Regions from separate parts of the Lysinibacillus sp. UGB7 genome, predicted to be linked through region 2. Evidence: riboswitches for the same ligand, from Rfam matches in the RefSeq annotation. Region 2 holds a riboswitch; the other holds the start of a gene.

Region 1 (5,639 bases), on a different contig from region 2:
GCTTGTTACTTTTGGCAATCATACAGCTGTTGGCTTTTCTAATTTAACGGAGCACGGTGGATTCTTTCCAAACGGTTCAACGGGCCTAATAGCTGCAATGCTTGTGGTTATTTACTCTTATGGTGGTACTGAAATTATTGGTATTACGTTAGCTGAAACGAAAAATCCTGAGAAAGTAGTACCCAAAGCTGTGCGCAGTACATTAGTACGTATTGTGACCTTCTATCTACTGCCTTTCTTCATTATCGTTAGCTTAATTCCTTGGAATGAAGTAAATGGCGTATCAGAAAGCCCGTTTGTAATGGTATTTAAAATGATTGGTATTCCAGGGGCCGACCATATTATGAACGCTGTTGTTATACTCGCAATTATTTCATCTATGAACTCTGGCCTTTATGGTTCATCACGCGTTCTATATACACAGGCTGTGGACGGGCGTATTCCTAAAATCTTTGCTCATTTATCGAAAAGGAAAGTGCCGGTATATGCTATATTGATGTGTACGTTAGCTTTATATATGGGCGTAATCATTTCTTTATTTGCCGGAAGCAAAACTTTTGACTTTCTGATGGGTTCACTGGGATACACTGTGTTATTTATTTGGTTAATTATTGCGATTGCGCATGTGAAATCACGTAAAAAACAGCCAGAAAAAACAAGTGCTTATGCAGTAAAATGGTTTCCTTATACAACTTGGATAGCAATTATCGCCTTAAGTGCAATTCTGATTGGCATTATTTTTACAACATCTATTATCGTAACAGGTATTACATTAGCCATTTACATTTTTATTACTTTAACTTATGTATATAAGGGACGTTATCAAGGAAATTCGGCTAAATAATAATTCAACATAATGCCTTTTTCGACTCTTTTATACTTGTTTTTCATAAATTATGCAGTCAAGGCAGATTGTTCGCTCAAGTGAATTTATCCATGCTATACTACAAGCATAGTAAGTTTAAGGAGGATTTCAAATGGCAATTGTACATGCAACAGATGCAACTTTCCAAGATGATATTAAAGAAGGGTTAGTACTAGTAGACTTTTGGGCTGCTTGGTGCGGACCTTGTAAAATGATTGGACCAGTTCTTGAAGAAATGGATGCTGCAGGGAACGCAGCTAGAATCGTAAAAGTAGACGTAGATAACAACCAAGGTACTGCAGCGCAATACCAAGTTATGTCTATCCCATCACTACTGTTATTTAAAGATGGTGAGTTAGTAGACAAAACAGTTGGTTTCCAACCAAAAGAAGCGCTAGAAGCTTTCATCGCTAAACACGCTTAATAAGTAGTAAAGGAAAGCCAGGCCATCTATTGATGTGCTTGGCTTTTTTTCGTTATATAATGTAAGAAAAGGGGGGGCAGGTAGGCGATGAATGATTTAATCAAACGCAAGCTTGACATTTTACCAGATCAGCCTGGCTGCTATTTGATGAAGGATAGGCAAGGCACGATTATTTATGTAGGAAAGGCCAAAATACTTAAAAACCGAGTGCGCTCTTATTTTACGGGGACACATGAGGGGAAAACACAACGCCTCGTTAGCGAAATTGAGGATTTTGAGTACATTGTGACGTCGTCAAACCTAGAAGCACTTATTTTAGAGCTTAATCTCATCAAACTGCACGATCCGAAATACAATGTCATGCTAACAGACGATAAAACATACCCATATTTAAAAATTACAAATGAAAAAAATCCACGTCTTATTACGACTCGAAAGGTAAAAAAAGATAAGGCGAAGTATTTCGGCCCATACCCAAATGCATACGCTGCAAGTGAAACTAAAAAGCTACTTGATCGTTTATATCCACTCAGAAAATGTGTGCAATTACCGTCCAAAGTTTGCTTGTACTATCATATGGGACAATGTATAGCACCTTGTGTGAAAGACATTGATGCACAAATTTATCACGATATGATTGAGGATATGACGAAGTTTTTAAATGGTGGGGTTGAAGCTGTAAAAAAAGAACTTGAAGAGAAAATGCTTGCGGCAGCTGAAAATCTAGAGTTTGAGCGGGCGAAGGAATTCCGCGATCAAATTGCTCATATCGATACAGTTATGCAAAAGCAAAAAATTGTGTCGAGTGATACGACGAACCGAGATGTGTTTGGCTATGCGGTAGAAAAGGGCTGGATGTGTGTGCAGGTCTTTTTCGTGCGACAAGGCAAACTGATTGAGCGAGATGTTTCGATTTTTCCGATTTACCAGGATGCAGAGGAAGAATTTTTAACATTTGTTGGGCGATTTTATGAGAAGCTTGAGCATATTAAGCCAAAAGAAATTTTTATTCCGCAGTCCATTGATGCAACAATTTTAACGGACTTACTTGCTGTGAAGGTGCTTACACCAAAGCGTGGTCAGAAAAAAGAGCTGGTCGAGTTGGCGACAAAAAATGCTGAAATTGCGGTTAAGGCTAAGTTCCAACTCATTGAACGACAAGAAGAGCGAACGATTGGTGCGTGTGAGGCACTCGGTGAGGCAATGGGCATATCTGCGCCACTACGCATTGAGGCATTTGATAATAGTCATATGCACGGTGCAGATGCTGTCTCGGCAATGGTTGTGTTTGTTGATGGGAAACCAGCTAAGAAAGAATATCGTAAGTACAAAACGCGCACTGCTGCAAAGCATGATGACTATGGTGCAATGCAGGAAGTGATTCGTCGTCGTTACACAAGAGTATTAAAAGAAGGCTTGCCATTGCCAGATTTAGTACTGATTGACGGTGGTAAAGGGCAAATGGAAGTTGCGCGAGAAGTGTTAGAAGATGAGCTTGGCCTAGTCATGCCAATTGCTGGCTTAGCAAAAGATGATAAGCACAATACATCACAGCTTTTATTTGGGGATCCTCCAGAAGTAATAGCGTTAAAACGTACAAGCGACGGCTTTTATTTATTACAACGTATTCAGGACGAGGTGCATCGTTTTGCGATTACATTCCTCCGACAACAGCACGAGAAAAATGCGATCCAATCGGTACTCGATGGCATTGAGGGTATTGGACCGAAGAGAAAACAACAGTTGCTAAAGCATTTTGGCTCGGTGAAGAAAATACGTGAGGCGAGTGAGCTCGCATTACAAGAAGCGGGTATGCCCGTTAATTTAGCAAGTAATATTTACGCTTATTTTCAGCAAGAGGCATTGTCAAAGGACTAGACATATGCTAACGTAAATATAAGTTTATATTCACTATTTTAGTGATGATAGAGGTGCAAGGTTAAATAGTAGCATATTGGAGGGTGGACAAACCCTTTGATGATGTGCGAAAGGGAAGCTTGCCGAAGTGGAGTATCGTTGTTTCCGATACTTTACTGGTTTTGCATTTAAGAGATGTAAGACTGTCGATTCTTGATGTTTCGGAGAGCTATCACACATGCGCAAGATTTTATATTGTACATGTTGCAGGCAGCTCTCACATTATGTGGGGCTGCCTTTTTGATGTTCCCAGCATGTTTCTTTTACATCATTCATGTATCCTCAATTTCTCAAAGTGGGTGATGAATACCAAAATGGTTTGCTAGACTGCGGAGATACAGTTGCGGATTGTACGCTAAAATCGGCCCTCACTGCGGTAAGCTATCTGAGCGAAAGCAACAGGATACTTGTATCGACAGCTAAGTGATTAACTTCATATTGGCTAGAGCACAGGTGGCAGTTGATAAGAATGACTTTTGTCAGTACAAGTCACAATCCGTATCCAAATTATACTGAGGCGTAAATGAGTTAGAAGGAGAATGATAACGATGACGAGAATTGTACTAAAATTTGGTGGAGCAGCGATAGCGTCAACAGATCGTATTCAGGAGTTCGCAAAAAAGGCAGTTGCCGAAAAAAATCGTGGACTAGATGTAGTGGTTGTGACATCAGCAATGGGACGTACTGCAAAAGAGTTAGCAAAGATGGCTCGCGATTTATCGGACGATGCTTCAAAGCGTGAACTGGATGTACTATTTTCAACAAGTTCACAAGTTGCAAGTGCGTTATGTGCGATTGCTCTTCAGGAAGCAGGTTATGATGCAGTGTCTTTAACCGGTTGGCAGGCAGGCTTACTAACTGATGCCAAGCACCGCAACGCACGCATTGGAGACGTTGCTGTCAATCGTATTGAAAAACATTTAGCGCAGGGTCAAATCGTAGTAGTTGCTGGTGAACAAGGCATTGATGGGGCTCAGAATATTACAACGCTCGGTAAAGGTGGGGCGGAAACGACAGCGGTTGCCATCGCTGCAGCAATCAATGCTGAAAGAGTAGATATTTTCACAAATGTAGAAGGCGTTTATACAGCAGATCCCAATCATATTTTAGGCGCGAAAAAGTTAAAGGAAATTTCGTATGATGAAATGTTAGAGCTTTCAAATTTAGGTTCGCATATTTTACATCCACGTGCAGTGGAACTCGCGAAGAAGTTCCAAATCCCTGTCATTATTCGTTCGTGTGAGCTGGATGTGACAGGTACCTTATTAAAGGAGGAAGTTGAAGTGGAAAAAAATTTAATCGTACGTGGTGTTGCTTTTGAATCAGACATTATTCGTTTAACAGTCGGGTATGATGCTTATTCTGATGCATCCTTAGCAGATATGTTTACGGTACTGGCAGAGAATCGCATCAATGTAGATATTATCGTACAAGCTATTATTGATGGCTTAAAGCCGTCAGTATCCTTTACGATTTTGAAAGAGGAATTTGCACAAGCTCTACACGTTTTAGAAAATAGTAAATTATCATTGGGTTTTAGCTTTGCTGATTTTGAAGTTGGCCTAGCGAAGGTTTCGATTATTGGCTCGGGAATGGCGTCCAACCCAGGTGTTGCTGCACGTATGTTTGATCGGTTACGTCGTGAGGGCATCCCTGTGAAAATGGTAAGTACCTCAGAAATTAAAGTATCCGTAGTCGTACCACAGGACGATATGATTCAAGCAGCTAATGCTTTACATGCGGAGTTTAATTTAGCTGAAGCGCTTCAAGAATAGATAATGGGGGTGTGTCGAAAATCAAGGACGCATTCTGTATAATTTGTTTATAACAATTTGTAACTTTAGTGAATATTCAGACAGTGCTGATAGTGATATTAAAGTAAGAAAGGATTGCCATTCACCATTTAATGGAATGACAATCCTTATTCGATTACTCTGTCGGAATGGTGTTCATGATACGTTCCTTCACATCCCACTTGACGGTAAACATTATAAGCTGTTGTTTTTCGCGTTTTTCATCATAGCACTCAGTCAAATAGCCTTTTGCTTGCTGAATCTGCTCCGCTATAAATCCTGCTTCAAGTCGAAAGCTTCGATTTCTAAGCTGTAAAAGTGCTGGCTCATTTGTTAAATGGAAGATACGTCCATCCTTTGATTCCTTCGTAAGTTCTAGAGTACCCCAGCAGGCATCTGCGAAAAATGCGATAAGTTCTTCTTGACTTTTACAGGGGAACTTCCGAGCAAGCTCTTTTCCAGCCCAATAAAGCACTTCATCTTCATGTTTACCAAGAATGGAAGATAGAATATGATCGCGAATTATCTCATACCCAAATGATGAGATTGTAGGAGATGGAGTATTTAACATTGATATCCTTCTTTCTTAGAATTTTCTTATAATTTGGTAGTGATAAAGTAAAGATAGATTTTTCGAGAA
Region 2 (5,639 bases):
AATAAATCATGCAAATAACCAAATAGGATGGGTCCAACTGCTGCAAGTAAATAGCCAATAGATTGTGCAAAACCTGATAAATCAGCCGCCTCATATGCAGTGCGTGTACGCAGTGTGAAGAACATCATCGCTAACGCAAATGAAGCGCCCCCAGCTAATCCAATAAGTACCATCCAGAGAACTGCAAAACTTGTCCACTCCATTACCAAACCAGTAAAGCCGATTAAATAAAATACTGTAAAAATGACGACAAGTGGACGTTGGGATTTCATCTTGCTTGCAATAATAGGCACAACTAGAGCCATAGGTATTTGTGAAAACTGCATGGTTGAAAACATCCAGCCAGCACGGTCGGCAGCGAGACCTTGGGCAATATAAATTTCAGGAATCCATGCCGCTGTCGTATAAAATATGAGTGATTGTAACCCCATTGCGCCCGTAACAGCCCAAGCTACAGGTGATTTCCATAAAGGTATACGCGTTTTCATAGATGCGACAGTAGGTTCAGGTTTATTTGCTTGCAATTGTGGAATCCAAACCAAAATTGTTAAGACAACTAGAATAAGAGCTACCCCGAGAGCGCCTTGCCAATCAAGGGACGAATGGGCTACTGGATAGCTAATACCCGCACCTACACCTGCTGAAAGATTCATCGACACCGTGAAGAAAGCCATTAGTAAACCAACATGATAAGGAAATTTCAATTTCAGTAAGCCTGGAATAAGCACATTACCAAAAGAAATGGCAACGCCAATTAGTACCGTTCCGAGAACGAGTAATGTAGTTGTACCAAGGGAGCGTGTGACAATGCCACATGCTAATAAGATCGTGGATAAAAACAATGTCAATTCAATGCCTAATTTGCGTGCAACAACTGGTGCAAACGGTGATACTATCGCAAAAGCTAGTAATGGAATTGTTGTCAAAAAGCCAGCGAGTACGTTGGAAATGCCAAGACTTTCACGAATGAAAGAAATAATGGGACCAACGACAGTTAGTGGCATCCGTAATGTAGAAGCTATAAAAATAACACCGATGACAAGTAACAGAGTTTTTCCCTTCCAGCTAATTTTTTTGCTAGGATAAGTAGAATGTTCATTAGTTGTCAAAATAAATCCTCCTTGAATTAAAACATTAATAATTCGAACAACTATACCACTTTACCATACTATTAAAAATGGTAGAAAATTCACAAAATATTGAACATTACTATTGTTATTGAAATGTCAAAGGTCGTATGATAGACTGAATAACATCATAAATTTAATAATTACATGCCTCATGTTTGTATTGAGGTAGAGGTCGCGGTATTTATAAGTACGCTAATGGAAATGACAAGCATTAAAGATGTTAGCTGAAAGGAAATACCGCCGAAGTGTGAGGGGACTTGAAAACCTCATGCTGGGGCTGTTTCCGAAAGGAACAGAACTGTCACGTTGGAATGACGTGTTGCGCTATCATTTGAAAGAACTGGGGATTAACTTAGCCATCACAACGTTCATGTGATGGCGTTTTTTATTTCTATTCGGTAGGTATTTTATTACCTACTTACGTAAAAATAGTATCTCCGCTAACTGATATGTACGCATTAATTTACTGTACCTAAACGCAATGGTTATGAAGCGTAAAAACAATGGGTACAATTACGTCGAGGTGAATATGAGGACCTCTTATAAAAGGAAGGAAGCTTTAACGTGAGTGAAATAAAAGTTAATCAGCTTGGGCATAAACCGCCGAAGTTGAAAAAAGAACTAAAAAGTCGTCATATAACAATGATTTCGTTAGGCGGCACAATTGGTACTGGGCTATTTTTAGCTAGTGGTGGTGCCATTGCACAGGCGGGTCCTGGTGGCGCATTGCTTGCTTATGCCTTAATTGGCATTATGGTGTATTTTTTAATGACGAGCTTAGGAGAAATGGCTGCCTATATGCCTTCATCGGGTTCGTTTAGTACGTACGCAAGTAAATTTGTAGATCCAGCACTTGGTTTTGCACTTGGTTGGAATTACTGGTATAACTGGGCTATTACGATTGCAGCGGAAATTGCAGCTGTCTCTCTAATTATGAAATACTGGTTCCCAGATAGCTCGTCAGCACTTTGGACAGTATTGTTTATTGCCATCGTACTATCATTTAATCTTTTATCGGTAAAAAGCTACGGTGAAAGTGAATATTGGTTTGCCATGATCAAGGTGGCAACCGTTATTATCTTCATTATTATCAGTATTCTGATGATATTTGGGATTTTGGGAGGGCAAGCACCCGTAGGCTTCACGAATTTCTTCATTAGCGATGGGCCATTCCATGGTGGATTCCTTGCTACATTTGGTATCTTCTTAGCAGCAGGATTCTCGTTCCAAGGGACAGAGCTTCTAGGCATTACAGCTGGGGAAACAGATGACCCAGGAAAAAATATTCCAAAAGCAGTGAAATCCGTTTTCTGGCGTATTATTTTATTCTATATTTTAGCGATTGCAGCAATTGGTATGCTCATTCCGTTTACAGATGCACGTTTACTATCTGAAGATATTGCGGTATCTCCATTTACGCTAGTATTTGATCGATTAGGAATTGCCTTTGCGGCTTCCCTGATGAATGCGATTATTTTAACAGCTATGCTTTCGGCGGGGAACTCAGGGCTATATGCGTCATCGCGTATGCTATGGCAATTAGCCGTGGATGGCCATGCACCAAAATTCTTTATGAAGTTAAGTCGCCGTGGGATTCCAATTTATGCTTTAATGGCGACATTAGCAGTAGGCAGTCTTGCATTTCTAGCATCATTTTTTGGTGACGGGGTTGTCTATATATGGCTTCTAAATGCCTCAGGTATGTCAGGCTTCATTGCATGGCTCGGTATTGCCTTTAGCCACTACCGTTTCCGTAGAGCTTTTGAGGCTCAAGGCTTAGATTCGAAATTACTACCTTATAAAGCAAAGCTATATCCATTTGGACCAATCTTTGCATTTACGGTTTGTATGATTGTTGTAGTTGGTCAAAACTACACGGCCTTTACAGGTGAAACAATTGACTGGAATGGTGTATTTGTTTCATACATTGGAATACCACTGTTTTTAGCATTATGGATTGGCTTTAAAGTGAAAAATAAAACGAAAATGATTCCGCTTAAGGACTGTGATTTGAAAGTGGAAAAATAGAACATAGCTAAAGGGCTATCCTGTAAGTCATTGTAATATGACGAACGGGATAGCTTTTTTGATTTTATATAAAAATATTACGAATTTCTTTTTTATGGTAAGGTATTATAGATATGGAAAGTTATTATAATCAAAAGGTATTTTTAATGATGAAAAGTTTCTCTTAAGAAGAGGTGCATATTATGCAAAAACATATATTACTAGTAGAAGACGATGAAGCCATTCGAGAAATGGTGGAAAATTTTTTATTGATGGAGGGATATCTCGTTACTTCTGTCTTAAATGGTGAAGAGGCTGTACAACAATGCGTAAGTACTTCGTTTGATTTAGTTATTTTGGATATTATGATACCAAAACTGGATGGATTAGAAGTTTTAAAGATTATTCGTCAAAAAGAAGCACTTCCAATTATTATCATGTCCGCAAAAGATAGTGATGTCGATAAAGCACTCGGATTAGGCTTAGGAGCCGATGATTATATTGCAAAACCTTTTTCAATGTTGGAGTTTTCAGCTAGGGTAAAAGCTGCCATAAGAAGAGCGACAAAGTATGCGCATCATATAGAAGAACAGCAAGATGTATTGATAATTGGTGATTTAACAATTGATATTATCAATTTTTCTGTAGAAAAAAATCAGCAAAAAGTCAAGCTTACCTCAAAAGAGTTTGGCATCTTAAAACTGTTTGCGACTAATTGTAATCGAGTATTTACAAAGCAGCAAATCTATCAACTGATTTGGAATGACGAATACTATGGTGATGAAAATATTATCAATGTCCATATAAGGAGACTACGAGAAAAAATTGAAGATGATCCATCCAATCCCCAATACATTAAAACATTATGGGGAATTGGCTATAAGTTAGAAGGTTGATCGTATGGTTATGTTACTATCTATTATTATTGTATTACTCATCGGAATTACTTGTTTTCAGGTGAAAGACAAGAAAAATCAAAATACAACTATTCATTACATGCGTAAAAAGCTGCAATCCATAATGACTGAACAAACAAATGAAAAAATTCTAGTTTCGACAGCTAATCATGAAACAAAGCAATTACTCAATGCTATGAATACATTACTGGATCATAATCAAAGAATATTGGCTACACATCGGAAAATGGAAGGTTCTATGAAAAAGATGCTGGCTAATATTTCACACGATCTCAAAACGCCGCTAACTGTTGTCCTTGGATATATCGAGATGCTACAACTAGACAAGCCTATAAGCGGTGAAGAGCGACAACGATTGCTCTCAGGGGTTCATGCTAAAACACTGGAAGTATTGAGCATTATCCATACATTCTTCGATCTTGCTAAAATTGAAGCAGGAGACACAGATTATCCAATAACTAAGATAAATGTGAGTGAAATCTGTAGAAAAAACATCCTGTCATTTTACGATATAGTAACGTCTATGGGACTCAAAATAGACATTGCAATACCAGAAACACCTGTTTTTGCACTCGGCAATGAAGAAGCACTGGATAGAATTTTGAACAATTTACTGTCCAATGCACTTGCATATGGCGCAGAAGGGAATGTAATTGGCCTAGTGGTTAGACATGACGACGTCGCTATATATGTTGATGTATGGGATCGTGGGAAGGGTATCGATGAATACCATGTAGATAATGTTTTTGAAAGAATGTATACGCTAGAAGATTCAAGAAATAAATCATTCCAAGGAAGTGGGCTTGGCTTAACGATAACGAAAAGACTTGTAGAAATAATGAATGGCTCCATTCACCTTTCCAGTATCCCCTATGAGAAAACGGTTTTTACTGTTTCTCTAAAAAGAATGATGTATTAAACGAATCTGCTTGTGGAGCTGATAATGCTCTACAGGCTTTTTACTTCATTTAAGAAATAAGTAAGAATCAAGTAATAAAATAGAGAGCTTTACTTTTTATAATAAAGAAAGACACATATTAGGGAGAGGTAAAGATGACTTATATTGTGAAAACAAACCAACTTACAAAAGTATATGAAGGAAAAGAAGTTGCTTCTGACGTCAATATGCATGTGAAGAAAGGGGAGATATATGGTTTTTTGGGTCCCAATGGTGCAGGGAAAACGACTGTAATGAAAATGCTAACAAACCTTACAAAGCCAACAAGTGGGGATATCGAAATCTTCGGCGAAAAATTAACGGATCAATCCTACGAAGTACTAAAAAGAATGGGGACCATTATTGAATACCCAATTTTCTATGAGAAGTTAACTGCCAGAGAAACCCTAGAACTACATTGCGAATATATGGGGTATTACGACAAAAATGAAATTAGTCATGTACTAGATTTAGTAAAGCTAACCAAAACGGATAGCAAGCGTGTAAAAGACTTTTCACTTGGCATGAAACAGCGATTGGGCATTGCACGAGCAATTATTACAAAACCAGAATTACTTATCCTAGATGAGCCGATAAACGGACTTGATCCCATTGGGATCAAAGAGCTCCGTGAGTTATTCGTTATGC

Evidence for each region. Region 2 has a riboswitch for lysine ahead of ACOMCU_RS19120 (amino acid permease). Riboswitches for the same ligand answer to the same signal wherever they lie in the genome.
Region 1: another riboswitch for lysine. It lies ahead of ACOMCU_RS23955 (aspartate kinase); the one in region 2 lies ahead of ACOMCU_RS19120 (amino acid permease).

The regions. Positions count from the first base shown of each region.
Region 1 is NZ_JBMGUV010000039.1:24,295-29,933, forward strand. Features, by position in the region: gene ACOMCU_RS23940 (amino acid permease) at 1-844, shown strand, start outside; gene trxA (thioredoxin) at 978-1,289, shown strand; gene uvrC (excinuclease ABC subunit UvrC) at 1,377-3,167, shown strand; lysine riboswitch at 3,208-3,386, shown strand; gene ACOMCU_RS23955 (aspartate kinase) at 3,755-4,981, shown strand; gene ACOMCU_RS23960 (YslB family protein) at 5,136-5,570, opposite strand.
Region 2 is NZ_JBMGUV010000024.1:190-5,828, forward strand. Features, by position in the region: gene ACOMCU_RS19115 (CynX/NimT family MFS transporter) at 1-1,109, opposite strand, end outside; lysine riboswitch at 1,289-1,465, shown strand; gene ACOMCU_RS19120 (amino acid permease) at 1,695-3,158, shown strand; gene ACOMCU_RS19125 (response regulator transcription factor) at 3,341-4,033, shown strand; gene ACOMCU_RS19130 (sensor histidine kinase) at 4,038-4,973, shown strand; gene ACOMCU_RS19135 (ABC transporter ATP-binding protein) at 5,108-5,639, shown strand, end outside.